DNA from 4 places in the Streptomyces sp. NBC_01257 genome. Region 1 is predicted to be linked to each of the others. Evidence: riboswitches for the same ligand, from Rfam matches in the RefSeq annotation. Region 1 holds a riboswitch; each other region holds the start of a gene.
What was found. Region 1 has a riboswitch for cobalamin ahead of OG408_RS03775 (ABC transporter substrate-binding protein). Riboswitches for the same ligand answer to the same signal wherever they lie in the genome.
Positions count from the first base shown of each region.

Region 2: another riboswitch for cobalamin. It lies ahead of OG408_RS09355 (cobalamin biosynthesis protein); the one in region 1 lies ahead of OG408_RS03775 (ABC transporter substrate-binding protein).
Region 3: another riboswitch for cobalamin. It lies ahead of OG408_RS36375 (CbtB domain-containing protein); the one in region 1 lies ahead of OG408_RS03775 (ABC transporter substrate-binding protein).
Region 4: another riboswitch for cobalamin. It lies ahead of OG408_RS12160 (prenyltransferase/squalene oxidase repeat-containing protein); the one in region 1 lies ahead of OG408_RS03775 (ABC transporter substrate-binding protein).

Region 1 is NZ_CP108472.1:839,254-846,468, reverse strand. It holds gene OG408_RS03790 (hypothetical protein) at 1-1,064, opposite strand, end outside; gene OG408_RS03785 (acyl-CoA dehydrogenase family protein) at 1,247-3,148, shown strand; gene OG408_RS03780 (hypothetical protein) at 3,145-3,321, shown strand; cobalamin riboswitch at 3,395-3,582, shown strand; gene OG408_RS03775 (ABC transporter substrate-binding protein) at 3,619-4,686, shown strand; gene OG408_RS03770 (FecCD family ABC transporter permease) at 4,683-5,771, shown strand; gene OG408_RS03765 (ABC transporter ATP-binding protein) at 5,768-6,556, shown strand; gene OG408_RS03760 (PRC and DUF2382 domain-containing protein) at 6,665-7,215, opposite strand, start outside.
Region 2 is NZ_CP108472.1:2,234,088-2,241,302, reverse strand. It holds gene OG408_RS09360 (cobyric acid synthase) at 1-1,414, opposite strand, end outside; gene OG408_RS09355 (cobalamin biosynthesis protein) at 1,411-2,439, opposite strand; cobalamin riboswitch at 2,575-2,707, opposite strand; gene OG408_RS09350 (hypothetical protein) at 2,860-3,105, opposite strand; gene OG408_RS09345 (inorganic phosphate transporter) at 3,139-4,401, opposite strand; gene OG408_RS09340 (class II aldolase/adducin family protein) at 4,638-5,303, shown strand; gene OG408_RS09335 (alpha/beta hydrolase) at 5,422-6,549, shown strand; gene OG408_RS09330 (hypothetical protein) at 6,735-7,215, shown strand, end outside.
Region 3 is NZ_CP108472.1:8,340,666-8,347,880, reverse strand. It holds gene OG408_RS36395 (pirin family protein) at 28-993, opposite strand; gene OG408_RS36390 (tetratricopeptide repeat protein) at 1,136-1,492, shown strand; gene OG408_RS36385 (GNAT family N-acetyltransferase) at 1,567-2,076, shown strand; gene OG408_RS36380 (CbtA family protein) at 2,202-2,981, opposite strand; gene OG408_RS36375 (CbtB domain-containing protein) at 3,011-3,226, opposite strand; adenosylcobalamin (AdoCbl) riboswitch at 3,272-3,365, opposite strand; gene OG408_RS36370 (histidine phosphatase family protein) at 3,489-4,115, shown strand; gene OG408_RS36365 (GOLPH3/VPS74 family protein) at 4,073-4,723, opposite strand; gene OG408_RS36360 (dihydrolipoyl dehydrogenase family protein) at 4,783-6,222, opposite strand; gene trxA (thioredoxin) at 6,339-6,710, shown strand; partial or broken gene OG408_RS36350 (hypothetical protein) at 6,803-7,003, opposite strand.
Region 4 is NZ_CP108472.1:2,866,957-2,874,171, reverse strand. It holds gene OG408_RS12175 (ABC transporter ATP-binding protein) at 1-588, opposite strand, end outside; gene OG408_RS12170 (energy-coupling factor transporter transmembrane component T) at 585-1,775, opposite strand; gene OG408_RS12165 (SCO2322 family protein) at 1,772-2,476, opposite strand; gene OG408_RS12160 (prenyltransferase/squalene oxidase repeat-containing protein) at 2,473-3,735, opposite strand; cobalamin riboswitch at 3,846-3,981, opposite strand; gene OG408_RS12155 (hypothetical protein) at 4,273-4,974, shown strand; gene OG408_RS12150 (winged helix DNA-binding domain-containing protein) at 4,997-6,133, opposite strand; gene OG408_RS12145 (hypothetical protein) at 6,366-7,215, shown strand, end outside.

The sequences.
Region 1 (7,215 bases):
GCGCCGATCCCGCCGCCCCACATCGCCATGACCCGGGTCGCCGCGCGGCCCCGGCCGGTGAGCCAGGCGGCGAGCGCCACCACCGCGCCCACGGTCACGACCAGCCGGACGCCGGCCCGCACATAGCCGGCCAGGGCGTCGAAGACGGCTCCCGCGGCGGGCTGCGAGACCTCGGACGGGAGGCTGTCGAGGTAGAAGGCGCGTCCTGCCCAGAGCCCGATCCCGAGCAGCGCGGCGCCCACCGCGACCGCGATCGCCGCGGTGACCAGCGCGCGCCGGCGGCGTACCGCGAGCAGTACCCCGCCGGCGGCGACCAGCAGCGTGACCACCGGGAGCCAGAAGCCGAGGATCTCCAGGGCCCGGAAGCCCTTCTTGGCCTTGCCGACCGAGTCCGAGGTCAGCACCGTGAAGTCCGTGTGGATCTCGGGGATCTTGCCGGCGACCGTCAGGCCGCGGTCGACGAGGCGCTGTTTCACCCGGTCGATGACGGGGGCGAGATCCAGGGTGACGGTGTCGTCGGTCAGTTTCACCGCGCCGCCGCCCTCACCCGTCAGCGCCTTCACGACCGAGGCGTGGGCCTGCCGGTTCAGATCGCGCCAGAGCCGTTCGAACGCCTCGCTGGTCACGAACCTCTCCACGGTCCCGCGCACGAAGTTCGTGACACCCGTGGTGAGCGGACCGCCGAGCTTCCCGAGCGCCTTGTCGACGACCGGCCGGTCGGCGGGGGCGACGTCCGCCAGCAGCGCGTCGATGTCCAGACGGGTCATCACGGCATCCGTGACCCGGTCGGTCACCGCGTCCTGCACAGCGGGGTCGGAGGCGAGCGGCTCCATCATCGCCACATACCGGTCCGTGTCCCCGGCGACGTCGCTCGCCCAGCTCGACACGATGCTCAGCGGGGTGAGCACGGCCGCCACCAGGATCAGGACGACCGCGAAGAAGGAACGCGGATGCCGCCGGGGCCGGGCCGGGGCGCGGGCCTCCAGCTGTGCCACCCGGGCCCGCAGGGCTTCCAGTTCGGTGTGCTCGTCCGGCGCGGCCGGCCGGCCGGGTTCCCGTTCCATGACCCAAGGGGATGCCCTGGCCGCCCGCGCAGCGCGGCGGGTTGCTGCAAACAGGTGAACGAGGGCGAGAGGCGGCCGGCTGACCGGCGAGGGCCGCCCCGTCGGTGCGTACCGGACTCCTGTCCCACCGACGGGCTGGCGCTTCCGGGGTGTCCTGGGCGTTTTCTGATCGTTTCCGTCTTATGACCACCTTTCTTGACAGCTCCGGCCACGCGGGAGCCGGCACCGAGCCGGTCGTGGACCTGCTCACCTCCGTTCTTCTCGGTACGGACATCCGCCGGGAGCACGGCTTCTGGCGTCGGCTCATTTCCACAGAACCGTTCCGCCGCCCGGTACGCCCCGCTCCCGGCCCCACGCCCGACGAGCGCCTCGCCCTTGCCCATGCCCGGCTGCGCACCCTCAACGGCGCACTCGACAGCGCCGCCAGGCCGGCCGCCGACCCACGCGCCCTGGCGGCCCTGCACGAATGGCTGGCCCCGGTCGACCCGGCCCTGGCCACCGTGGCGGGTATCCACTACAACCTCTTCCTCGGCAGCCTCCTGGACCACGACGCCGACAGCCCCCGCGATCTGTCGGACTTCCTGGACCTGCGCCGGATCGGCACCTTCCTCTGTACGGAGGTGGCGCACGGCAACGACGCGGCCGCCGTGGAGACGACCGCCACCTACGACCCCGCGCGGGACGGGTTCGTCCTGCACACCCCGCACCCCGGCGCCCAGAAGTTCATGCCCAACACCAGCCCGGCCGGCGGCCCCAAGTCGGGGCTCGTCGCCGCCCGGCTGCTCGTGGACGGCACGGACCAGGGCGTCTTCCTCCTCCTCGTGCCCCTCACCGACGCCTCCCGCGCCCTGCCCGGGGTGCGGGTACGCCGGCTGCCGGCCCGGATGGGCAGCCCCGTCGACCACTGCCTGACCTCCTTCGACCAGGTCTTCGTGGCGCGGGGGGCGCTGCTCGGCGGCGTCCAGGGGCGGGTCGGTGACGACGGCGTGTTCCGCAGCGGGACCGAGGGGCGCAGGCGCCGCTTCCTCGCCTCGATCGGGCGGGTCACGGCGGGCCGGATCTGTATGAGCGCCAGTGCGGTGGGCTCCGCCCGCGTCACCCTGGCCATCGCGGTCCGCTACGGAGGGCACCGCCTCATCTCGGGCAGCCACCCGGGACCCCGGGTGCCGGTGATCGCCCACCGCAGCCACCACGGCCCGCTCGCCGAGGCCATGGCCACCGTCTTCGCGATGAGCCTGCTGCACCGGCACGCCCTGGCCCGCTGGGAGCAGGCCGCGGCGGGACCGCCGCAGGAGCGGGAGGCGGCCGAGCGGCTGGTCGACATCGCCAAGGGATGGATCACCTGGCAGGCCCGGTCCGTGATCGTCGAATGCCGTGAACGGTGCGGCGCCCAGGGGCTGCTGGAGAACAACGGGATGACCGAACTCGTCACCGGGGTCGAGGGCGCCATCACCGCCGAGGGCGACAACGTGGCCATCCACTCCAGGGCCGCCGCCGGAATGCTCTTCGACGCGGAACAGGACACCGGAGACGAGCCGCCGGCCGGTCCCCTGAGCGGAGACCTCGACGACCTCCGCTTCCTCGGCCGGCTGCTGTACAAGGTGGAGCGCATCTGGTTCGCCCGGGCGGCCGCGCGCCTCGCCGCGGTACCGGACGACGACCCGCTGACGCGGTGGAACGCGGCCGCCGGAGCAGCGCTGCGAGGGGTCGAGGCCCACGCGTACCGGCAGGCGGCCGACGCGTACGGGACGGCGCTCGCGGAGCTGCCCGCCGGTGAGGCCCACAGGACGCTGGGCGACCTGGCCCGGCTGTTCGCGCTCCGCTGGATCGCCCGCAACAGCGGGGACCTGCTCGCGGCCGGCCACCTGACCGCCGGTCAGGCCGACGGACTGACCGACGCCACCGAGGAGCTCATCGCCGCCGTGAGCGGCCGGCTGCCGGAGCTCGCCGACTCCTTCGCGCTGCCCCCGGAGCTCCTCGCCGACTGGCCCATCGCAGGAGCGCGCTACACCGAGGCCTACGACGACCCGGGCGCCTCCTGGCACCGCGATCCGGCCCGGGAATCCGCCGGGGACGCCCGATGACGGGCGGCCCGCCGCGCGCGGCGCACGGCCGGCTGCCCCGGGCGGCGGAGGCGGTCCAGGGGCTGGGCGTCGGTGTCGTCCTGCTGGCGTTCTGGGGCACCGCGGCCGTGCTGTCCCGAGGGCGCGAACGGCTGCGCACCCAGGGTGGCGAATCGGTTCGCCGCAAGGCGTAGCCGGGCCGGCCGGTGGCATGCGGGCAGGCCCCGCACCACCGGCCGCACCGCCGCTGAGCTGCACGGAGGCTCGTGGTAGCGTGCCGGAGCCAGTCGAACTCCACGTAGGGGTCAGGGAATCCGGTGCGAATCCGGAACTGACGCGCAGCGGTGAGGGGGACGGGCGGGGCCACGGCCACTGGGAGACCCACGGGTTCCCCGGGAAGGCGCCCCGTCCGCATGAACCCGAGTCCGAAGACCTGCTGGCACCCGCGGTCCGGGACCGGATCGCGGCACTCCGTACACCGGGCCCCGCGCATGGGCCCAGAGACGCCGAGGTACTCCGTGCCGCCCATAGCCGGCCACGCCCGCTCCGCCGCCCTGCTCACCGCCGCACTCCTGCTGCTGACGGCCTGCGGCGGCGGCGGGGACAGCTCCGCCGCCAAGTCCGGGGGAGCCGACGGCTATCCGGTGACCCTGAAGAACTGCGGGCGCACCGTCACCGTGCCCGCCGCCCCCCGGCGTGCCGTCCCGGTCGACCAGGGGTCGACCGAGATCCTGCTCTCGCTCGGGCTCGCCGACCGGCTCGCGGCCACGGCCACCTGGACCGACCCGGTGATGAAGGGCCTGGAGAAGGCCAACGCCGAGGTGCCCAGGATCGCCGACAACCGCCCCTCGTCCGAGAAGGTCCTCGACCAGGAGCCCGACTTCGTCAGCGCCTCCTTCGAGTCGACGCTCGCCAAGGGCGGTGTCGCCCCCCGTGAGCAGTTCGAGAAGCTCGGCGTCCCCACCTACGTCTCGCCCGCCGACTGCACCGCCAAGGACAACAGCAAGGACGGCGACGGGGTCCGCACCGGCGCCCTGACCATGGACAGCGTCTACACCGAAGTACGCGACCTGGCCAAGGTGTTCGGCGTCCCGGAACGCGGCGAGAAGCTCGTCGCCGACCTGCGCACCCGGGTGCGCGGGGCGACGAGCGGCATCGACGCCTCCGGCACGTCCCTCCTGTACTGGTTCGCCAACTCCGAGGCCCCGTACCTGGCCGGCTGCTGCGGTGCGCCCGGCATCATCACCCGGGAGCTCGGCGCGAAGAACGTCTTCGACGACACCCACGAGGAATGGCCGCAGATCAACTGGGAGACCGTCGCCGACCGCAACCCGGACGTGCTGGTCATCGGCGACCTGACCCGCAAGTCGCAGACCGCCGAGAGCGCCGCGAAGAAGATCGCCTTCCTGGAGTCCAACCCCGCCACGAAGAACATGGACGCCGTCCGGCACAAGCGCTACGTGCTGCTCAGCGGCCAGGCCATGAACCCGTCCATCCGGACGGTCGAGGGCCTGGAGCGCGTCGCCGCCGCGCTGCGCACCTTCGGGCTCGCGGGGTGACGGACACCGGGCAGGCCGTGGCGCCGCCCGGGGACGCGGCTGTGCGCGCCCGCCCCGGCCGGCGTGGCGGCAGCGGCATCCGGGCCGGCCTCCTGTGGACCGGCGGGCTGCTGCTGCTCGCCCTGTCCGTCGCGGTCGCCGTCACCATCGGACCGGCCCGGATCTCCGTCGCCGACGTCTGGTCCGTGGTCGCCGCCCACCTCGGCATCGGTGAGTCGGGGCTCAGCCCGATCCGCGACGGCATCATCTGGAACCTGCGGATGCCGCGGACCCTGCTCGCCGCCGTGTGCGGCGCGGGGCTCGCGGTCTGCGGCACCGTCATGCAGTCGCTGCTGCGCAACCCGCTCGCCGACCCCTTCGTCCTCGGGGTCTCCTCCGGGGCGTCGACCGGTGCGGTCGTGGTCGTCGTCCTCGGCGTCGGCGGGGGAGCGGTGTCCCTGTCGGCCGGTGCGTTCATCGGGGCGCTGTGCTCCTTCGCCCTGGTCATGCTGCTCAGCCACACTCTCGGGGGCAGCACCGACCGGGTCGTCCTGTCCGGGGTCGCCGCGATGCAGCTCTTCTCCGCGCTCACCTCCTTCGTCGTGATGACCGCGGCCGACGCCGAGCAGACCCGCGGGGTGCTGTTCTGGCTGCTGGGCTCGCTCGGCGGCGTCGGCTGGACCGATGTGTGGACCTGCTCCGCCGTGCTCGCCGTGACGCTGCTGATCTGCCTGGGCCACGCCCGTACGCTCGACGCCTTCGCCTTCGGCCAGGACGCGGCCGCCACCCTCGGCATCCACGTCGGCCGGACCCGGATCGTCCTGCTGTGCACGACCGCGCTGCTGACCGCCGCGCTGGTGAGCTCGGCCGGCGCCATCGGGTTCGTCGGGCTGGTGCTGCCGCACGCGGCCCGCGCCCTCGCCGGGTCCGGGCACCGCAGACTGCTGCCGGTCACCGCACTCGCCGGAGCCGTCTTCCTCGTCTGGGTCGACACCCTCGCCCGGACCGTCCTCGACCCGCAGGAGGTCCCGGTGGGTGTCGTCACCGCCCTGATCGGGGTGCCCGCCTTCGTCCTCGTCCTCTACCGCACCCGGCGGGCCACATGACCGCGACCACCCCCGGCGGCCTGCGGGCCGACCGGGTCAGCCGGCAGGCCGGCGGCCGTCTCATCCTGGACGGTGTCTCGCTCGCCCCGCCGCCCGGCGCGACCATCGGGCTGATCGGCCCGAACGGCTCCGGCAAGTCCACCCTGCTGCGGATCCTCGCCGGGGTCCTGGCCCCCGACGCCGGTCTCGTCACCCTCGACGACGACCCGCTGGCCGCCGTCGGCCGGCGCACCGTGGCCAGACGGGTCGCGGTCGTCGACCAGCACGCCGTCACCCAGGTCGAGCTCAGCGTCGTGGACGTCGTGCGCCTGGGCCGCATCCCGCACCGCCGCGCCTGGTCGGCGCCGACGGCACAGGACGAGCGGGCGGTGGGCGAGGCCCTGGAGCGGACCGGTCTCGCCGGCCGCCGCGACCAGTCCTGGCACACCCTCTCCGGCGGGGAGCGCCAGCGTGTCCAGATCGCCCGCGCACTGGCCCAGCAGCCGCGTGAACTCCTGCTGGACGAGCCGACCAACCACCTGGACATCCAGCACCAGCTGGAGCTGCTGTCCCTGGTCACCTCGCTCCCGCTGACCGCGGTCGTCGCCCTGCACGACCTCAATCTCGCCGCGATGTTCTGCGACCGGATCGTGGTGATGAACGGGGGACGGGTGGTCGCGGGCGGCACCCCCGCGGAGGTGATCACCGAGGAGCTCATCGCGGACGTCTACCGGGTACGGGCCGTCGTGACACCGGACGGCCCGCAGGGGCGCCCCGCCGTACGCTTCCGCCCGGAGCGGCCCTGACGTCCGCGTACGGACCCTCGTGCCGTGCCGCGCGAAAGGGCGGACCCCTGTGTGCGGGTCCGCCCCTCGCCGGGTGCCGTACGGCCGTCCGCCGCGATGTGCGGGGGGTCAGCGGCGTCGGCCCTGACCGAACTCGCCGCCCATGTCCTTGCCACCCATGTCCTTGCCGCTCTTGGTGGTGCCGTCCGCGTAGTCGATCTGCTCCTTGCGCAGTTCGGCGGAGACTTCCTTCTGCTCGGTCACCTTCTTCGTTTCCATCCGCACCCGCTCGACCGGCACGGTCTCCTTGCGCATCGTGGCGCGTTCGGCGTGCAGGGTGACCTCCACGTCCTGTTCGTTGATGTCCGTGCGGCCGGCCGCCTTGTCGCCCGGCTTGAGCGGCTCACGGATCACCCGCACCTCTTCGTGCGTCACGGGCACGGTCCTGGTGACGTTCTCGGTGACGACGTACTTGTGGAGGCGGGCCTTGCCGCTCTCGAACTCCTCGGTCCCGATGTGCAGCTGCTCCTCGGAACGGATCAGTTCCTCCTTGCCGTCGAGGCCGGCCGCCGCGGAACGTTCGGCGCCCGCTCCGGCTCCGACCAGCGGACGGGCCGTGCCCGAGGTCTCGGTGTCCCGGTGCTTTCCGGTACCCGCGCCGGCCATGCCGGCCGCCGGGG
Region 2 (7,215 bases), 1.4 Mb from region 1:
GTTCCTCGCGCAGCGCGGCGAAACAGGTGTCGGGTGCGGGGACGAAGCGGCGGCCGGCGGCCCGCGCGGTCTCCGTCAGGAAGCGGCGGCGGAACGCGTCGCTCTCCAGCGAGCCGTGCCAGTGGGTGCCCCACACGGAGCCGGACCGGCAGCCGTCGAGGCTCCCGCCCCGCCCGTCGGTGAGGAACGGTTCGCCGCCGCGCACGTCCGCGACGCCGTGGTGGATCTCGTACCCCTCGACGGGGGCGCCGAGCGCCTCGCCGGCCGGCCGGGCGAGGGTCTTCTCACGGTCGAACCGGACGCGTACGGGAAGGAGTCCGAGCCCGTCGACCTTCCCGGCGCGCGACTCGACGTCGTCCTCGATCTCCTCACCGAGGATCTGGTAGCCGCCGCAGATGCCGAGCACCGGACGGCCCTCGGCGGCGCGCCGCAGCAGGGCGTCGGCGAGCCCGCGCTCACGCAGCCAGGCCAGCGCCTTCACGGTGCCGCGGGTGCCGGGCACGATGACGAGGTCGGCGTCGTGCAGTTCCTCGGCCCGGTCCACGAACCGCACCACGACGCCCGGTTCGGCGGCCAGCGCGTCCACGTCGGTGAAGTTCGACATCAGGGGCACCGCGCACACGGCGACGCGCAGGATGTCCTCGCCGTGCGGCGGCGCGACGACCGACTCCCGGACGGCGCCGCGCAGCGAGACCCGCAGACCGTCCTCCTCGTCGATGCCGAGCCCGTGGGCGAACGGCAGCACGCCGTACGTCGGCCGCCCGGTGAGATCGCGCAGCATGTCCAGTCCCGGTTCCAGCAGCGACACGTCGCCGCGGAACTTGTTCACCAGATACCCGGCGATCAGCTCCTGGTCCTCGGGGGCGAGCAGCGCCGTCGTGCCGAAGAACGACGCGAAGACCCCGCCGCGGTCGATGTCGCCGACGACCACGACCGGGAAGCGCGCAGCCCGGGCGATGCCCATGTTCACGATGTCCGTGCGCCGCAGATTGATCTCGGCCGGACTGCCCGCCCCCTCGCAGATCACCGCGTCATACGTGCCCCGAAGCTGCTCCAGACAGTCCACGACGGTGGACAGAAGCGATTCCTGCCGGCCGCCGTGGTAGCCGCGGGCGCTCATCTCGCCGACCGGGCGCCCCATCAGGACGACCTGGCTTGAGCGGTCGCTGCCGGGCTTGAGCAGCACCGGGTTCATCAGCGCGGTCGGCTCGACGCGGGCGGCCTGTGCCTGCATGGCCTGGGCGCGGCCGATCTCGGCACCCTCACGGGTGACGAAGGAGTTGAGCGACATGTTCTGCGCCTTGAACGGCGCCACCTTCACACCCCGGCGCACCAGCCAGCGGCAGATGCCCGCCGTGACGACGCTCTTGCCCGCGTCCGATGTGGTCCCGGCGACCAGCAGTCCGCCGCTCATGTCGGTCTCCGTCCTGAGAGTCGAGGTGCTGCTGTACGTGGTGGCGCGGTACGGGTTCCCGGGGTCCTGCCTGCCGCGATCCGCCGGGCCGCGAGGCCCATGCCGGCCCGGGCCGCCACGCTGACGCCGAGGGCCAGCACGCCGACCCGGCGCGACAGCCGCACGGCGCGTTCGATGTCCGCGGTCTCCACCGCCCGGCCCGCGCCGCCGTTGAGCACGGGGCGGTGCTCGACCCGGCCGCCGTAGGCGAGCGTGCCGCCGAGCCGTACGCCGAGCGCGCCCGCGAACGAGGCCTCCACCGGGCCCGCGTTGGGGCTCGGGTGCTTCGCCGCGTCCGCCCGCCAGGCCCGGACCGCGCCCCGCGGGTCTCCTCCCGCCGCCACGGCGAGCAGGGCCGTCAGCCGGGCGCCCGGCCACCCCGCGACGTCGTCGAGGCGGGCCGAGGCCCAGCCGTAACGGCGGTAGCGGGGCGACTTGTGGCCGACCATCGCGTCGAGCGTGTTGGCGGCCCGGAAGCCGACGAGTCCCGGGACCCCGGCCAACGCCCCCCACACCAGGGCGCCGACCACGGCGTCCGAGGTGTTCTCGGCGACGGACTCCACGACGGCACGGGCGATCTGCGGCCCGTCCAGCGACTGCGGGTCGCGGCCGCACAGATGCGGCAGCCGTTCACGGGCCAGGCCGATGTCCCCTGCGGCGAGCGCGGCACCGATGGCCCTGGCCTCGCGCCCCAGCGACGTACCGCCGACGACGGACCAGGTGGCGGCGGCGGTCAGGGCGACGGACGCGGCGGGGTGGCGGCGCAGGGCGCGGGAGGCCAGTGCGGCGCCCCCGGCGGCGCCTCCGGCGCAGACCAGGGTGTGCAGGGCGCCCCACCCGCGGTGGTCGCGCCACAGGCGGCCTTCGACGCCTGCCGCGGCCCGCCCGAAGGCGGCGACCGGGTGCCCCCTGCGGGGGTCACCGAGCAGCAGATCGCCGATCAGACCGGCCGTGGCGCCGTACGCGAAGATGCGATCGGCACGCACGGTTCAGCCGGCCGTTGCGCCTCGAAGGACCTTGGAACCTGTTCTGGGTCGCACAGGGACGGACGCACGGCAGCCGGGCATGGCGATATGTCCTCACTCAGGGTCCGCGCCCTGGTTCGACGTGACCGGCGACGAGAGTCTCCTGGCTTCCGGATCCGCAGTTCCCCCGGCCTTCCAGTCCGCTTGCGTGGACCGTGACTTCCAGTGGTTGGGGGACTGCTCCCCGGTGACAGTGGCGGGACCGCGCCGGATTCGCACCGGCTTCCTCTGCTGTCGCCGTAATGGCTCCGGCAGTCCACCACGCTCCGCGAACACCCGTCAACTTGCCGTTGACCTGCGACGGTGCAGTGTGCGCAGACACACATCGGGCCGGACGCGCACGAGGTGCGTCCGGCCCGATGCGGGTGGGAGTGGTGGGGCTCAGGCGACGATCAGATAGATGCCGTAGGCCACGGCCGCGGCGCACAGTCCGAAGCACACGTACGCGCCGGCGCGCGCCAGCATGAGCGAACCGCCCGCCGAGCCGCCCGCCGAGCCGCCCTGTGCGGCCGGTTCGGGCTGCTTGGAGAGGCCGACGATGCCGAGGGTGAAGAGGCCCACGAGAGCGACCGTGGCGACGAGGGAGACGCCGAAGACGGTGCCGAGGGCTGCCCAGTCGATGTTCATGCGGATCTGTCCTTACCGGTGGCTCTTGGGGTCCTAGACCGTGGCGGGTCGGGCAGGGTCGGCGACCGTCCCGGCGGGGGCCGGGATGGTCGCCGTGAGCTCGTGGGGCTGGGCGGCCACGGTGGGCGGCGGGCTGACGGCCGCGATGGCCGTGGTGACGACACCCGCGGGCTCGGCGTCCGCACCGGCCGGGGCGACGTCGTCGTGGCCGACGGGCCTGCGCCGCGACAGCATCCAGATGGCGCCGGAGCCGGCGATCAGCAGCGCCGCGACGACCACGACGCCCCAGGTGCCCTGCTTGGTGAGGAACTCCGCACCCGCGCCGACCAGTCCGGCGGCCGGCAGGGTCAGGCCCCAGGCCACGAACATCCGGGTGGCGGTGGACCAGCGGACCACGCCCCCCTTGCGGCCGAGGCCCGCGCCCATCACGGCGCCGGAGCAGGACTGGGTGGTGGAGAGGGAGAAGCCGAGGTGCGAGGAGGCCAGGATGACGGTGGCCGCGCTGGTCTGGGCGGCGAAGCCCTGCGGCGGCTTCAGCTCGGTGAGGCCGCTGCCCATGGTGCGGATGATGCGCCAGCCGCCGAGGTAGGTGCCGAGCGCGATGGCGAGGCCGGCGCACACGATGACCCAGACCGGCGGGTTGGAGCCGGGGGAGAGGACGCCGCCGGTGACCAGGGCGAGGGTGATGATGCCCATGGTCTTCTGCGCGTCGTTGGTGCCGTGGGCCAGGGAGACCAGTCCGGCCGAGGCGATCTGGCCGGCGCGGTAGCCCTTGGCGGTGGCCTTCTCCTGGGCGCCGCCGGTGACCCTGCCGCCGATGCGGTACGTCAGCTTGGTGGCCAGCAGAGCGGCCAGACCGGCGACGACCGGTGCGGCGACCGCGGGGAGCAGCACCTTGGTGACGACGGTGCCGCCGTCGACCGACGACCAGCCCGCGGACATCACCGCGGCGCCGATGAGGCCGCCGAACAGTGCGTGGGAGGAGCTGGACGGCAGTCCGACCAGCCAGGTCAGCAGATTCCACAGGATGGCGCCGACGAGCGCCGCGAAGATGACCTCGGTTCTGAGCCCGTCTTCGTTGATGATCCCGCCGGAGATCGTCTTGGCGACCTCCACCGACAGGAACGCGCCTACGAGGTTGAGAACGGCGGACATGGCCACCGCTGTCTTGGGTTTGAGTGCGCCGGTCGAGATGGTGGTGGCCATCGCGTTGGCGGTGTCGTGGAAACCGTTCGTGAAATCGAACACTAGAGCTGTCACGATCACAATCGCGAGCAGCAGCGTGATGTGTTCCATTTACCCAGGCAATCGTTCGACGTCAGTGGCACGTGGACCGTAGGCAACCTGAGTGAACGGAAGATGAACTGAGCAGGGCGTTGCGGTGACCCCAACCGGAGTGCGGCAGCCCTGTTCGTCCACCGGGTGACGGCGGGGTCGGGGCACGGGCCGGTGTGGGCCCGGAATCCTGGGTTCGGCCGGGCCGTCGCGGGAGGAGCGGCAAGGGGCCGCTCATTCGTCGAAAGGATCTTCGTATGAGCGATGAGTCACGGGAATCGATCGAGCGGGCCTGGGCGGCGGTCGTCGCCACCGCCCGCAGGACGGCCACCGAGGGACTGGTCGTCGGGACCTCGGGCAACGTGTCGGCGAGGGTCGGCGGGACCGTGCTGGTCACCCCCAGCGGAATGCCGTACGACCGGCTCCGCCCCGAGGACCTGACGGGCGTCGACCTGGAGGGCAACCAGACGCTCGGCGAGCTGGCCCCCACCAGCGAACTACCGCTCCATCTCGCGGTCTACCGGAACACCGGCGCGGCCGCCGTCGTGCACACCCACGCGGTGCACGCCACGGCCGTCTCCACACTGGTCGCCGAGGTGCCGTCGGTCCACTACGCCGCCGCGATGCTGGGCGGTCCGGTCCGGGTCGCCGCCTACGCCCGCTACGGCACCGACGAGCTGGCCGGAAACATGCTCACGGCCCTGCGCGACCGCACCGGCTGCCTGCTGGGCAACCACGGCACGGTCACCTACGGCGCCACCCTCGACGAGGCCTACGACCGCACCGCCCAGCTCGAATGGCTGTGCCGCCTCTGGCTCACCGCGAGTTCGGTGCCCGGCCGCACGCCCGCCCTGCTCACGCCGGAGCAGCTGGACGACGTCAAGGAAGCACTGAAGGGGTACGGACAGCACCAGCCGGGCTGACCGCGGGGTGCGACCGGCCGCCCGACCGCCCACGGCCCGGCCCGCTTCCCGCACGCCCCGCCCACCGGACGGCCCCCGTCCACTGGCCGTGTGCGGCGGTGGCCGGGAGACTGAAGCCGTGCGCCCGGCTACAGCGACGGCAGCAGCCGTCACCTCCATCCTCGGCGTCGGTGCGGCAGCGGTCGCGGCCGGCCGGTACGCCAGCGACGCCGCCCTCGGGGCGCCGTCCGGACGTCCCCTCCCCGCCGACCGCAGACTCACCGTGCATGCGACGGCGGCCGGGCAGGTCACCCTGACCCGGTCCTTCACCTCGCTCAGGCCCGGTACCTACGGGCTGGTGGGCGACGACGTCCATGCCGTCGTGGGCCCGGTGATCGAGCAGGCCCACGAGGCCGCCGACACCGTCGTCCGCCGGCTGGAGCGCGTCAACCGCGGCACCCTGCTCCCCAGGGCCAAGGTCCGCATCACGCCGGAGATCCACAGCGGCGACCCGGCCACCGCCCTCGGCCTCGACTTCCGCGAGGTGGAGATCCCCGGCGAACTCGGCGGTCTGCCCGCCTGGTTCGTACCGGGCCCCCGCGACACCTGGGTCATCACCGCGCACGGCATCGGCACCACCCGCGAGCACCCCCTCAACGTGATGGGCTTCCTGCACGGGCAGCAGCTGCCGGTGCTCGACCTCGCCTACCGCGGCGACCCCGGAGCCCCCCGCTCCCCGGACGGGCTCCACCACCTCGGCGAGTCCGAGTGGCGGGACCTGGACGCGGCCATCCGCTTCGCCGTGCGCTACGGCGCTGAGAAGGTCGTCCTGCACGGCTGGTCCACCGGCGCCTCGATGGCGCTGCACGCCTGCGTCAACTCCGCGCTGCGGGACCGGATCTGCGGACTCGTACTCGACTCGCCGGTGCTGGACTGGGCCACCACCCTGCGCGCCCTGGCCGCCGCCCGCGGCGTCCCCTCCGCCCTGCTGCCGCTCGCCGTCCGCGCCGCCCAGGGCCAGACCGGACTGCGCGGCGCCCGGCTCCTGGACACCTCGCTGCCCCGGACCCTGCACGTCCCGACACTGATCTTCCACGGACCCGACGACACCCTGGCTCCCTGGCAGCCGTCCCGGGAGCTCGCGGCCCGCCGGCCGGACCTGGTCGCCCTGCACTCCGTACCCCAGGCTCCGCATGCGGCGATGTGGAATGCCGATCCGGTCCACTACGAAGAGACGCTGAGACGCTTCCTCACGCCCCTGATGTGAGCTGATGTGCCGCTTCGGCCGGTTGGTCCCGGCCGGTGCGGCCGCGTCCGGACGCCGGTCGTTCGGGTTCCGTTTGGGCTTTCGGGCTGTCAGAGGCAAGACTGCTCCCCGTGACGTCCCGTACCCCGCGCGACTCCAGGCTGCGACTTGTCCGCCCGCGACCCCTCGCCACCGCTCGCAAGGCCGTGACCACCCGGCGCACCAGGCCGGCGCCCCGCCCGCCCGAGGGCACCCCGCCGCGGTCGGAGCTGGCCCGCCAGGCCAGGACCGCCCTCGCCGACGCCGTACGGATCGCCCGCTGGGCGGCCGACGGCGCGAGCCCCGGCACGCCTCCGCTGGCCGCCCAGGCCCTCGAACGGGCCGCGACGGCGCTGGAGTTGTCCCCGGCCCAGGTGCGCTCCGGCTGGGACCGGGCCCGCCTCGCCGGTCTCGTGGAACTGCACGGCGACACCGCGCGGCCCGGCTGGCGGCTGCGCGCCTGGGACCGCGACGACTCCGCCGTGCTCCGCGGCTGGGTGGCGCTCTTCGACGCCTGGTCGCTCGTCCACCCCGCACCGCGGGACATCGAGTCCACCGCGGTCGCCGAGGCCGTCGAGGCCGTGCCCCAGGTGCTCTCGCTGCTCCAGCTCTCCGCGGGCCCGGTCACCGTGCCCGCCCTCCTGGACC
Region 3 (7,215 bases), 7.5 Mb from region 1:
AGCGAGCAACCCGTAAGAACCCGCAGCTCAGCGCACACGTCCACGCGGCTTCAGGGGCACAGCGGGCAGTGCGGGAGCCGGGAGCGGCGCACCGTCGTACCCCCGCACGGCGCCGAACCGATCACCATTCATCCAGTCCTCCCGGGCCTGCGTGATCTCGTCCTGGTTCCTGGCCACGAAGTTCCACCACATGACGATCTCCTCCTCGAAGGGTTCACCGCCCAGCAGCATCAGGCCCGCGTCGGAGTCCGCGCGCAGCGGCAGCTCCGTGCGGCCGCAGCCGAGGTAGAGCATCGAGCCGGGCTCCACGGGGACGCCGTCGACCTCCGCCCGGCCGGACATCGACAGCACGGCGTACTCGAAGTCCGGGTTCAGCGGGAGGCGTGCCTCGGCGTCCCGGCTCAGGGCGAGGTCGGCGCCGACGATCGGGGTGTACGCGGTGCCGGGCGAGGTGGCGCCGTCGAGCTCGCCGAGGATCACCGTGGCCGTGAGGCCGGGTGCGGTGACGGACGGGAGGTCCGTGTGGTGCTGGAAGTGCGGTTCGACCTGGCGGTGCGCATCGGGGAGGGCGACCCACAGCTGGGCGCCGTGCAGCAGTGCGGCGTGCTGCTTGGGGCTCTCCTCGGAGTGGCTGATCGCCCGTCCGGAGGTCATCAGGCCGAGCTCGCGCGGGCGGACCGTCGCCAGGCTGCCGAGGCTGTCGCGGTGCAGGACCTCGCCGTCGTGCAGCCAGCTGACCGTCTGCAGGCCCATGTGGGGGTGGGGCGGCACCTGCATACCGGGCTCGTCCGCGATGTCGTCGGGGCCGTAGTGGTCGACGAAGGCCCACGCCCCGACCATGCGGCGGCCCAGGTTGGGCAGCAGCCGGCGGACCTCGGTGGACTCGCCGAGCTGCACCCGGCGCGGAGTGAGGAGTTCACGTACGGGTTCGGCGACGACGAAGCCACGCCCTCCGCAGACGGAGAGTGCTGCCTGGCGATCGAGATTGCTCATGGCGCTCAACCTATTCCCGTGCGAGTCCGGGCGGGTGGCACCCACGCCGAATATTTAGTGGAATGTTAAACCATCTCTGTGTGTTGTGGGGATCGGTACGTACGGGAGCGGCCCGGCTACCACCCTCGGCCGAGGAGGTCATATGAGCGACACCTACTTCGAGTTCGGCACCGCCGCCGAGCGCTGGGACCGTGCACGGCTCTTCTTCGACGCGAAGGAGTACACGAGCGCCGCCCGGATTCTCGGCGGGCTGGTCGAGGAGGTTCCGGAGCAGGTGGCGCCGCGGCTGCTGCTGGCCCGGGCCTACTACCACTCGGCGCGGCTCGTGCGGGCCGAGGGTGAACTGCGCGCGGTGCTGGAGCGTGACCCCGTCGAGCAGTACGCCCGGCTGATGCTCGGCCGCACCCTGGAGCGGCAGGGCCGGCAGGCCGAGGCGGACACGCAGCTGCGGATGGCGGCCGCCCTGTCCGGGGAGTTCGCCCCGGCATCCGGCGCCTGACCTCCGCGTGCACCGGGCCGCACCCGCGTAATCCGGGTGCGGCCCGGTCGTGGCACGTGATAGTCCACGGAGTCATGACCGACCTTGTGACACCGCGCCTGTCCCTCCGCCTGATGACCGTTGCCGACGCCGAGCAGGTGGTGGCCGGCAGTCCCGCGCCGGGCGTGCGCTGGGCGCCCGGCTACCCCTCCGTCGGCGAGGTCGCGGCGGCCACGCGTTTCCTCAACACCTGTGCGGAGAGCGGGGATCCGGGCCCCTTCGGAGGGTACGTGATACAGCGCCGCGAGGACGCGGTGGTGATCGGTGGGGTCGGGTTCCACGGGACGCCCGACGAGCACCGGCACGTCACGATCGGTTACGGACTCGTGCCGTCGGCACGGGGCATGGGGTACGCCTCCGAGGCGCTTCGCGGCCTGTTGCGGTTCGCCCGTGACCGGGGCGTCGTCTGCGTGCACGGTGACACCGACCTCGACAACGTCGCCTCCCAGCACGTCATGACGGCCGCGGGAATGCTCTTCGTGAAGGAGGACGCACTGCTGAAGCACTACCGGATCGAGTGGGACGCGCCCGCCCCGCAGGGGTGAGACAGCGGGAGTCGGACGGGCCCCACCGCGGGAGTGGGACAGCCGGAGTGAGGCACCGGACCCACGCATGCGGCGGGGCCTGCCGGGTTCTCCCGGCAGGCCCCGCACATCGCACTGCCCTGGGCTCAGCCGGCGACCGTGGCCGGCCGGTTCGCCTTGCCGTTCTCGGCCGTGACCGCCTGCGGCCTCGGCACCAGCAACCGCTCGGTGAGATACCCGAAGACCAGCCCGAAGGTGGTCCAGAGCGTCACCTGGACGGCGAGCGTCGCCAGCCTGAACTCCCAGAGCAGCGAGGCCGGGAAGTCCTTTCCGACCTCGTTGAACGAGGGCAGGAAGGCGTAGGCCAGCCCGATCACCAGCACATAGCCGGCCGCCGCCGCGATGGTGGCGTTCCAGTTGCCCAGGCGGGGAGCCAGCCGCTTGCCGAGGATGACGGCGGCGACGGCCAGCAGGACGCTGAGCGCGACCATCAGGAAGAACAGGGTGGTGCGTTTGCCGATGGTGTCGGGGTTGCCGACGGCCGGCGGGTTCGCCGGGTACTTCAGGAACGGCACGACGTACACCGTCAGCAGGGCCGCACCGGCGATCAGCGCGGCCGTGGCCCTGGGGCCGAACCGCCCCATCCGGCCGAGGGCGTAGCAGAAGACGAGTGCGGCGATGCCGCCGACCGCCACGCCGAACACCAGGACACCGGTGGCGAGACCGGCGGTGGACTGCATGGTGCGGCTGACGAGTTCCTCGCCGCCGCCGTGGTCGTGGGTGTGGCTGTGCGCCTCTTCGAGGGCAATGGCCGCGTCCACCCGGGACTCGCCGAGGAAGTAGGCGACGAGAAGTGCGAGCGCACCCGCGGCGAGACCGGCCAGCATGCCGCGGACCAGCAGGGCTCGGACAGATATGGAGTTCATGAGGGGTTCCCCTGGATCAAGCGACGGGATCAGTGGCAGGGGAAACCGAGGAGGTGGCGCCCGTCGTGGACCCACTCGTGCACGCCTTCGCCGGAGATGAGCGCGGTGGCGCCCTGCTCGGCGCCGACGAAGTACAGCAGGATCAGCATGAGGATGCCGAAGAAGGCGGCCCAAGGGGCAATGGCCTTCAGCGAGATGGGAGTGATGGCGGGTGCGCCGGTGGCGGGGGCAGCAGTCTGTGCCATGGCAGAACCTCCTGGGGGAACACGCGTCCCGATCGTGGTGCCTGAGACGAAGGTGCTGGGTCTGACTTCCCGTACGGGTACGGGTTCACAGTGGCGCGACCGTGCCGGATTCTCACCGGACTTCCGTCACACCCTCGTCATGTCGTCGCGACCATACCGCCTGGACGCGGGCGCCGCCATGGTGCCGCCGGCCGTACCGGGGGCCCCGAATGCCATGGTGTGCTTGGCCAAGTGGCCACAGTTCAGGGAGTTGAGAGCGGTTATGACGGTACGGGTGATGTTGATCTCACCGGCGATGAACGCCGCGCTGCGCGAGGCCCGTTTCGCGGGGGACGCGCCCCTCGACGAAGCCGGGCAGCGGCAGGCCCGCGCCGCCGCGGACGCGGTGCCCGCAGCCGACCGGTTGCTGCACGGGCCGTCCCGTCGGTGCAGCCTGACCGCAGCCGCCCTCGGGCTCCGTTCCGCCCCTGAAAACGCCCTCCGGGACTGGGAGTTGAACCGCTGGGCGGGCGCCCGGCTGGACGAGGTGAGCGCGAGTGATCCGGAGGGAGTGGCCGCCTGGCTCGCGGATCCCTCCGCCGCCCCGCACGGCGGTGAGTCGCTGCTCGGTCTGTGCGCCAGGGCCGGCGCCTGGCTCGGTTCCCTGGACGGCGGCGGACCCGGACGCGTGCTGGCGGTGGTCGAGCCCGCCGTGGTCAGGGCCGCGGTCGTCCACGCGCTGGACCTTCCGCCGCGGGCCTTCTGGCGGATCGACGTCGCCCCTCTGACGCTGACGGAGCTCAGCGGCCGGTCCGGGAGGTGGAACCTTCGTACCGGCCGGCCGCTCACGGCGGAGACGGCCGGCGCTCAGGCGCCCCAGCCACCCCCGACCGCCCGGCTCGACAGGTAGGAGTCACGCAATGCCTTGCGCAGGCCGGGCACGACGCCGTCGAAGTGCGCGGCGAGCGCCTTGAGCGCCGGTTTGTACGCCCGGCGCTCCTTCCCGCTGAACACGCTGCTCACCTCGGTCTCCGCCGCGAGCACGGCCATGGTCAGTTCGTCCACGGGGATCGCGGCCGGTTCGGAGCCGCCGATGACCGCGTCCCGGACCCTGTCCTGCAGGGCGCGCACCTGCTGCGGATCCTCCACGACGACCCGGTCGACGGGGAGCACTCCCAGCCGCTTCTCCTGCCGCACGGTGATCGCGCGCGCGGCGGCAAGCTGCTCACGGACGGGCTTCTCCGCCGTGTGCGCCTTGTTGTGGACGTACGAGAGCCACCTCTTCGGCGTCTCGGGCAGATCGCGCCACACCGCCGCGAGGAAGGGATCACCCGGCGCCGTGGCAGCACGCCGTGCGACCTTCCCTCCCTCGGCGGTGAGCAGTCCGGCCAGGGCCAGCTCGGTCAGCGCCCCGGCCCGCAGCAACTGGCCGCGCCCCTGGAGATCGGTGAGCTCGAACTTCTCCTTCTCCACGGTGTAGCAGAGCAGGTACAGGCGCTGGGGCAGACTCGGTCGCACGCTCGTCCTCCGGGCATCGGGGATGGCAACCGAACGGGTCCGCGTTCGGCGGTGGTCTGCTACCCCCGGTATGTCTCCAGCAGTCGGAGCCAGATCTCGCTGATCGTCGGGTACGCGGGAACCGCGTGCCAGAGGCGGTCGACGGGCACCTCGGCCGCGACCGCGACCGTCGCCGAGTGCAGCAGTTCACCGATGCCCGGGCCGACGAAGGTGACCCCCAGCAGGATCTCCCGGTCGAGGTCGACGATCATGCGGGCCCGGCCCCGGTACCCGTCCGCGTACAGACCGGAACCCGCCACCGCCGCCAGGTCGTGGTCGACGGCCCGGACCCGGTGCCCGGCCCGCTCCGCCTCGGCGAGCGTGAGGCCGACCGAGGCCGCCTCCGGGTCGGTGAAGACGACCTGGGGCACGGCCGCGTGGTCGGCGGTGGCCGCGTGGGCCCCCCAGCGGTCCGTCTCCAGGAGCGGGACGCCCTGGGCACGGGCGGCGATCGCGGCCCCCGCGATGCGGGCCTGGTACTTGCCCTGGTGGGTCAGCAGTGCCCGGTGGTTCACGTCCCCGACGGCGTAGAGCCAGGGCGTGCCCTCGACCCGGCAGCTGTCGTCGACCGTCAGCCAGGACCCCGGCTCCAGGCCGACCGTCTCCAGGCCGAGATCCTCGGTGCGCGGGGCCCGGCCGGTGGCGAAGAGGATCTCGTCGGCCTCGACGTTTTCGCCGTTGTCGAGCTCGACGGTCACCGGTCCGTCGGGGGCGGCACGCCGCACGGAGGTGACCGAGACGCCGGTACGGATGTCGGCGCCCGCCTCGGTCAGTGCCTCGGCGACCAGCTCACCGGCGAACGGCTCCATCCGGGGCAGCAGCCCCTCGCCGCGGATCAGCAGGGTGATCCGGGCACCGAGGGCGCCCCAGACGGTGGCCATCTCCACCCCGACCACTCCCCCGCCGACGACCACGAGACGACCGGGCACCTCCTTGGCGCTGGTCGCCTCCCGGCTGGTCCAGGGGCGGGCGCCGTCGATGCCCGGCAGCTCGGGCACGACGGCCCGGCTGCCCGTGCAGACGGCCACCGCGTGCCGGGCCGTGAGCCGCTGTTCCGCACCGTCGGGGCCCGTGACGGTGACCGCCTTCGTGCCGGTGAGCCGGCCGTGGCCGCGGTAGATGTCGGCGCCGATCCCCTCCAGCCAGGACACCTGGCCGTCGTCCTTCCAATGCGAGGCGTACGCGTCGCGGTGCGCGAGGACCGCGGCGGTGTCCAGGGGCCCCTGCACCGCGTCGGCGAGACCCGGGACGCGGCGGGCGTCGGCGCGGGCGACGACGGGGCGCAGCAGCGCCTTGCTCGGCATGCAGGCCCAGTACGAGCACTCGCCGCCGATCAGCTCGGATTCCACGATGGCGGCGCTGAGCCCGGCGGCCCGGGCCCGGTCCGCCACGTTCTCACCCACCGGACCTGCTCCGATGACCACGACGTCGTACGCGACAGGCTCCACAGCATGTGTCATGGGGACCATTTTGGTCATGGGTGTGCGCGGCGGCCACATGGGCAGGCGGAATAGCGCAAGCACAGGCACCGTTGTCCCGGACACGTCGATACGGGCACAGGAAGAGGTAGCAGAACATGAGCACCGTAGAGCTCACCAAGGAAAACTTCGATCAGGTCGTCAGTGACAACGAGTTCGTCCTGATCGACTTCTGGGCTTCCTGGTGCGGCCCGTGCCGGCAGTTCGCCCCGGTCTACGACTCGGCGTCCGAGCGCCACGCCGACCTGGTCTTCGCCAAGGTCGACACGGAGGCGCAGCAGGAGCTGGCGGCCGCCTTCGAGATCCGGTCCATCCCGACGCTGATGATCGTCCGGGACAACGTGGCGGTCTTCTCGCAGCCGGGCGCGCTGCCCGAGGCCGCGCTGGAGGACGTCATCGGCCAGGCGCGGAACCTGGACATGGACGAGGTGCGCAAGTCCATCGAGGACCAGCAGAAGGAGCAGAAGTAGGCGGGCCGAGGGCTCGCCCACGTGTCAGGGCCCGGCCGGTGACGGCCGGGCCCTGACTGCTGCGGTGCCCCGTACCGGGTTCCGGTACCCGCTCAGTCCTCCGTGGTCCGCTCGGAGATCCGGGCCGAGAGTCCGTAGTCGAGCTCCGAGCCGTCGATCAGCAGGCCCTCGACCGTCTGGGTCTCGGGGTCGATGTCCGCCACCATGCCGTCGCCTGCGTAGCGGGGGTATCCGGTCTCGCCCGTTTCGCCCGTGGCCACCACGACGGCGGAGCGGATCGCCGAGCCGGGTCCGACGCTCCCGACCGCCCGGCTGCCGGAAGCCTGCGGCTCGGAAGTCCCGGTGGTGGAGTCGCCCGCACCGGAATCGTTGGTCCCGGAATCGTTCGTCCCCGAGTCGTCCGTTCCGGAGTCGCCCGTACCGGAATCGTTGGCGCCGGAGTCGTCCGTACCCACGTCGTTCGCGGTGACGTCGTTCGTACCGGCAGCGCCCTTGCTCCGCGTCT
Region 4 (7,215 bases), 2.0 Mb from region 1:
CAGGACCGTCGTCCCCAGGTCGTGGACGAGCCGCTGGAGGACCGCGAGAACCTCCTCGGCCGCCGCCGGGTCCAGCGCGGACGTCGGCTCGTCCAGCACGAGGACCCGGGGATGCGGGGTCAGGACGGAACCGATCGCGACCCGCTGCTGCTGGCCTCCGGAGAGCGTGGCGATCGGCCGGTCGCGCAGCGTGGCGAGGCCCAGGAGATCGAGGGTCTCCTCGACCCGCCGCCGCATCACGTCCGGGGCGAGGCCCAGCGACTCCATGCCGTACGCCAGCTCGTCCTCGACCGTGTCGGTCACGAAGTGGGAGAGCGGGTCCTGGCCCACCGTGCCGACCAGATCGGCCAGCTCACGGGGCTTGTGGGTGCGGGTGTCGCGCCCGTCGACGGTGACCCGCCCGGTCAGCCGGCCACCGGTGAAGTGCGGTACGAGCCCCGACACGGCACCCAGCAGAGTCGACTTGCCGACCCCCGAAGGCCCGACGAGGAGCACCAGCTCACCCTCCGGAACGGTCAGATCGACCCCCGACAGGGTCGGGTGCCCGACCCCCTCGTACTGCACCGAAACATCGTCGAACCGGATCACACCTGCTCCTCGAAGCCTGTGGGGGAAGGCGCGGCGGGCGAGCCTGTGGGGGACGGCGGGACGGGCGCGACGACCGCCGGCAGCAGTCCGGTCAGCACCGCGGCGGCGGGCCACAGCGGCAGCACGGGCGCGGTCAGCGGTACGACACCGGGGTGCAGCGCCGCCGGATCCGCGCTGCCCGCCCAGATCATCGCCACCGCGACCGCCGCACCGGACCCCGCGACCAGCCAGGCCCTCGCGCCCCACCGGTCGGGCCGGTAGCGGGTCCGCACAGACCGCGCCCCGCCGAGCCGCAGCCCGGCCATCGCGGCGACGAGCCCGACGGCCAGCAGCGGCAGCCCGTACACCGCACCCTGCGCGGCGAGCAGCCCGTACGTACCGGCGCAGACTCCGAGCAGCCCGCCGAGCGTGAGGACGTTCGTGGTGTGCCGGACGGCGGCCGGCACGTGGGCGGTACGCCCGTAACCGCGCGCGTCCATCGACGCGGCCACCGCGACCGACCGCTCCAGCGCGCCCTCCAGCACCGGCAGCCCGATCTGGAGCACGGCCCGCACCCCGCCGGTCGGCCGGCCGCGCAGCCGCCGGGCGGTCCGCAGCCGCACCACGTCGGCGACCATGTTCGGCGCGAACGTCATCGCGACGACGACGGCCACTCCGGCCTCGTACAGCGCACCGGGCAGCGACTTCAGCAGCCGGGCCGGATTGGCCAGCGAGTTCGCGGCGCCGACACAGATCAGCAGCGCGGCCAGCTTCGCCCCGTCGTACAGCGCGAACAGCAGTTGCTCGGCGGTCACCCGACCGCCGATCCGCACGCCCTTCGCCCACTCCGGCAGCGGCACCTCGGGCAGCGTGAACACGACATGCGTCCCCGGGATCGGGGAGCCGAGGAAGACGGAGAAGAGCAGCCGCACCCCGATGACGAACAGCCCGATCTTGATGAACGCCCCGTAAGAACGGGCCCACGGAGCGTCGGTGCGCCGCGCGGCCACGACGTACCCGGCCACGCCGACCAGCAGGCCGAGCAGCAGCGGGTTGGTGGTCCGGGATGCGGCGGTGGCGAGCCCGAGGGCCCACAGCCACCAGGCCCCGGCGGGCAGCGCGTTGCTCCGGGTGGCGACGGGCGCGCGCCAGGCCCGGAACGGGCCGGCCGCGGCGCCCGTGCCGCCGGCCGCCGTCCGCCCGGTCATCCGCGGCGGCGGCGGGCCTGCGCGACTGCGGCGATGCCGAGGAGCAGGACGGCGCCGATCCCGACGAGAACCCCGGCGGACGGCCCGCCGCCGTCGGACCCGCTGTCGCCGGCGGGAGCAGAGGCCTTCTTGCTACTGCCCCCGGTACTGGCCCCGTCCCCGTTCCCGGACACCTGCTCACCGCAGCCGGAGGCCGGGTAGCCGGAGATCGCGCAGAGCAGCGCGTCACTGCCGTAGCGCAGCGGCTTGGCCACCGAGGCGAGGGCGTCCGCACTGCTCGCGTCCTCGGGGACCTGCGCGCACACGCTCCGCCGCGCGGGCGGAGTCTCCCCGTCCGGGGCGTCGGCGGCCGTACCGGGGTCGATGACGAGCGCGACCCGCTTGGTGCCGTCCTTGGCCGGGGTGTCCGCGCAGATCTTCGCGAAGTCGGGGGCGCGGCGCGGCTTCGACGCGTCCTGCGAGTCCGCGCTCACGGAGAACCGGAAGCCCTGCACCGAACCGTCGTCCGGACGCACCAGCGACGGCCCCTGGGTGGCGTAGGCCCACCCGGTGCCGGAGCCCTCCCAGAACGACCAGTAGCGGTAGCCCGCTGCCTGGGCCGTGCCCGCACCGAGCACGGCCAGGAAGGCGCCCAGGAGCAGGACCACCAGCGGCGCGGCGGCACGTCCGGCGCGCCGCGGGGGCTGCCGGGTGGCGCTCACAGCTGCTGGTTCTTGCGGCGGCCGCTGATCAGGAACCCGGCGCCGGCGCCGACGGCGAGGCCGATCCCGACGAACCACCAGACACCGCCGATCCCGTCCCCGTCGCCGCTGTCCTTCTTCTCCTCCTCCTTGGTCTCGGACGCCGTCGGCTTCTTGACCGCGGCGGGCTCGGGCCCGGTCGCGTTCAGCTGGGCGACGAGGTCGGCGCCGCCGAAGTCGTGGACGTCGGTGCCGGTGGCGTGGGCGGCCATGACGAGCTGCGCGTACGCGGCGGGGCCGTTCTCCTTCGCCCAGGCAGCGGAGTTCTTCTCCAGCCACTTCACGGAGGCGGCGGCCTTGTCCTTGTGGCCGGAGGCGGACAGCGCGACGACCGCGTCGGCGGTGTTGCCGAAGTCGGGCTGCGGGGCGCTGTCCTCGGCGCCGGGCATCGGCGGGGAGTCGAGGTGACCGGACTCGGCGAGGGCGCCGGCGAGGTAGTAGGCACCGTTCTGGGCGGCCTGCTCGGGCTTGGCCACGGCGCCCTTGGTGCAGGTGGGGTCCTTGACGGCGGCGTTGTTCCCGACGACGAGCCCCTTGCCGAGCGAGCCGAGGACCGCGGCCGCGGTGGCGTCACCGTTGGCGACGAGCTTGCCTGCCTTGTCGGGCTGGTAGGCGAACGCGCCGCCGTCCTTGCCGCCGCAGGGGATGGCGAAGGTGAGCAGGGCGTCGTACGGCGTCTTGCCGCCGTCCGTCGTCACATCGCCGAGCTTCTCCCCGGCCCGGGCGAGGGCGCCGATCACGATCGAGGTGGAGTTCGCGTCGCTCGGGCCGCCGGCGGTGTAACCCCAGCCGCCGTCCTTGTTCTGTACGGACTTCAGCCAGGACACCCCGTTGTGCACGAGGTCCTCGTGCCCGCGGACCTCGTGCAGCGCCTGTACGGCGGCCGCGGTCGCATTGGTGTCGATCATGGTCTTGTCGTCGCAGGCCACGGACGGGTCCGGACGGTACGCGGGGAACGCCCCGCTGTCGCACTGCTGCCCGATCAGCCAGTCGACGGCCTTGGCGGCGGGCGTGACGCCCACGGCGCGCTGCGAGGCGAAGGCCAGCGACTGCCGCCAGACCCCGTCGTACGTCGGGTCCTTCGTGCCGTACAGCCCCGAGGGCAGGGCCACGGACGGCGAGGGGGAGGGGGACGGCGCGGCGACTGCGGCCGGGGCTGCGGCCGCACAGAGCACGGTGGCGGTGGCGGCGAGCGCGGCTGCGCTGCGGCGTACGGTCATGGCGGGCGGGGCCTCTCCTGGGGGAACCGGGCACAGGCACACACAGGCACCCAGCTCCGGCTCCGCATACCTCGACGGTGCCGGCCGCCGGGGGTTCCCGACGGCACGAGCCGGTCACAACTCGGACAGGGCATTCCGACTTCCGCGTGGACGCGGTCACGGCTGCGAGCCAGCGCCGGATTCGCACCGGCTTCCCCCTGAACGGGCATGATGACGACCTGCCCACTCTACCGGGAGGCCGCTGAGGCCCCCGGCCCGGGCGCCGGAGGCGGGGGCGGCGCGGCGACGGAGGCTGCCCGCCCGGAACGCCCGGAATAGTCCATGGCCCTTTCGAACAGTGATCGTTAAACTGCAACCGGCTTATGAATCAGGCGGGTTGAGGGGCGGCGGACGGGCATGACGACAGGTACCGGGGGATTCCCCCCGCCCCCTTCCCGCCCGCCGGGCACCCCGCCGCCCCATCCCCCCGTGCCACCGGCGCCACCGCGCACGGATCCGCCCAGGTGGGCGTGGTGGGTCGGCGGTATCGCGATCCCCATGATCGGCATCGTGGCGACGGTGATCTTCAGCAACAACCCCGACCCCGCCCCCGCAGCGTCCCCGGCCCCCGCCTCCAGCAGCCCGCGGTCCGAGCCCTCGGCCCCGTCCAGCCCGGACCACGCCTCGGCGGAGACCGAATCACCCACCGCGACCCCGAAGCCTTCGGTATCCCCGAGCCCGGGCGACACGGCCCCCGCGGACACCGACCTCACGGCACCGGCCGGGTACGGGGACGCGGTCAAGACGATGTGGGGCCTGGCCCCCGCCCCCTGCAACCAGGACGAACAGCAGCTGGTGGACCTCGACGACGGCATGAGCCGGGTGGAAGCCCTCGTCAAGGGCGACCTGATCGGCGTGGCCAAGGACCCCGGCGGGGCAGAACTCCTCTACTGGCCCGACTCCTGCAACGACAGCAACAACTACCGGCTGCGCGCACTGCCCAACACCCGCGTGGGCCTCCTGCGGGACGGACTCCCGAAGTCCTTCGAGTCCTGCGAGGCGGCGTCGAGGACCGGCTTCGGACCCCTGGACCTGCTCGACAGCTACGACCGCGAGGGGCGCGGCTTCGTCGAGGGCGCGGCGCTGTGCTCCGTGACGGACCAGGGCGCGGTCTCCATGGCGTTGATCGAGAACATCGACGACTCGTCGAACGAGGCGTCGGTGAGCGGCACGCTGTACGTGTGGCCGAAGAAGTCCTGACCGCGGAGACGGAAGCCGCCCCCTACAGCACCCGCACCTCGCCCTCCGGAAGCTTGCTCCACCAGTGGTGGTAGCGGCTGTAGACCTCCGCCTCGCGATCGCCGAGGAAGGCCGTCAGTGACTCGGCCTCCGCCGCGAGCCCGTCCCAGGCCGCCGGGGAGAGCGGGTGGAACGCCGTGGCCTCTATGCCGTCCGCCGTGGGGCGCCAGACGCCGGCGACGCGGCCGTCCACCAGCAGGGTGGGCAGGACGTCGCCGTTGCGCCGGATGACCAGGGGGCGGTACTCCGGGGGTATCACCCGGCTGCGGTCCGCGTACGCCAGCAGCACGCTGTCCCACATGGCCATCAGGCGGGGCGGGGCGGGTGTGCCGGCGGGCGGGCGGGATGCGCCGGGGAGGTCGAACAGGGCCTCGCCGTCCGGGCCCTGGAGCTGTTCGACGGAGTCGCCCATGGCGAGGAACGCCGTGCGGACCGGTGCGCGCTGCACCATGGCGAACTGCGCCACGTCCGCGATCGACGCGGGCCCGAACCCCGCCAGATACCGCAGGATCAAGGTCCGCAGGGCCTGGGTGTCCACCGCGCGGCCCGTGGGCTCCGGTCCGCTGTCGCCCGCCGCGACGAAGGACGGGCGGTGGCCGAAGGACCAGGGCGCGCCCGTCGGGGCGTGGTGCAGCGGCGCGTACCCCTTCAGCCCCCACCACCCGCCGTCCTTCTTCTCGGCGCCCAGCCGCTCCTCGGCCCACGCCTGCATCTCCGCGGAGGTCCGCGGCCGGCGGGCGAACGCCAGCAGCTCCGGCACCAGTTCCTCGGCATCCGCCGGAGTCAGCCCCGCCGCGGCGAAGCGGGCGCCCAGGCGCGAGGCGTACAGCGTCGGCCGCATCGCCGCGCGGAAGGCCGGGTAGTCCTCGGCGTGCACGGCGTGCAGTGTGATCCGCATCAGCGTGGCCTTCACCACCGTGCGGTCGGTGAAGGCGGCGTCGAGCTCGGCCGGGGCGAAGTCCGTGAGCCGGTTCCACAGGGCGACGTACGGGGACGCCGGGTGCTGCGCCTGGAGCGCGACCACCCGCCGCACCCCGTCGGCGACGGTCAGCGGCTCACGCGCCAGGAGCAGTTGGCGGCTGAGGGTCGCCCGGTTGAGTTCGCGCACGGTGATCGTCACAGCTCCGGATTGTGCCCTGCCGCGGGCCGGAAGGGACCTGCGGGGCTCCCGCCCGGTGATGTGCGGCGCCGGCCCGCGCCGCTCTCCGTTCGGGTGAATAGTAGTTCCGGTTTGTCCTCCGTCGTCCGTTACGCATAGATTCCGGTTCATGCTGTCCGTGAACTGTTTGCTCCCTGCTCGCAGTTGAGCGGCACCGCGCCCCGTCATCATCGGCTGGGAGGACCCCGCCCTCATGTCCGGAACCGTCGACCGGTGGACCACCGCACTGCGCAGAGGCTGGAGGACGGGCACGCTGTGGCCGTGGTGTCTGGGGGGCATCGCGGCAGTCTGCGGATACGCCGTGGCCACCGTCTTCCACCCCGGATACCTCAGCGCGGACAGCAACACCCAGCTGTGGCAGGCGCTCGGCGACGAACCGGTGAACGACTGGCATCCGCCCGTGATGGCGCTCGCCTGGCGGATCCTCATCGGGATCACGGGGGACTTCTCCTCCATGGCCGCCGTGCAGGCCGCCCTGTTGTGGGGGACGCTCTGGGTCCTCGCCCGGCTGACGTGGCGGAAGACCGGCAGCCGGGGGCTCTCCCTCGCCGTGCTGGCCGTCGGCTTCGCGCCGCACATCATGAACCTGACCGGCGTGGTGTGGAAGGACGTGCACCTGGCGTACGCGCTCCTCGCCGTCTTCGCGATCGCGCTCACCGTGCGCGACCTGCCGCCGGAGCGGGTCAGGAGCCGCTGGGCCCTGCTGGTGCTGGGTGTGCTGCTCCTCGTGTACGCCGCCCTCGTGCGGAAGAACGGCATCCCCGCCGCGATCCCCGTCTTCGCCCTGCTGGTCCTCGCCGCATGGCCCGTCCCGGGCCGGCGCCGCTGGCTGGCCGCCACCGGTGTCTTCGTCGCGGTCGTGCTGGCGGCCGGTGCCGGGGTGTCCGCGGCCACCGCCCCGCTCACCACCCGGGTGTACGCGGTGATCCCGGTGGACGACCTCGTCCACGTGCTCACCCCGGCCCAGGTGCGCACCGCCGCCGAACAGGCCGGTGCGAGCGACGACTTGCGCGACCGCCTTGTCGCCACCGCCGTCGACTGCC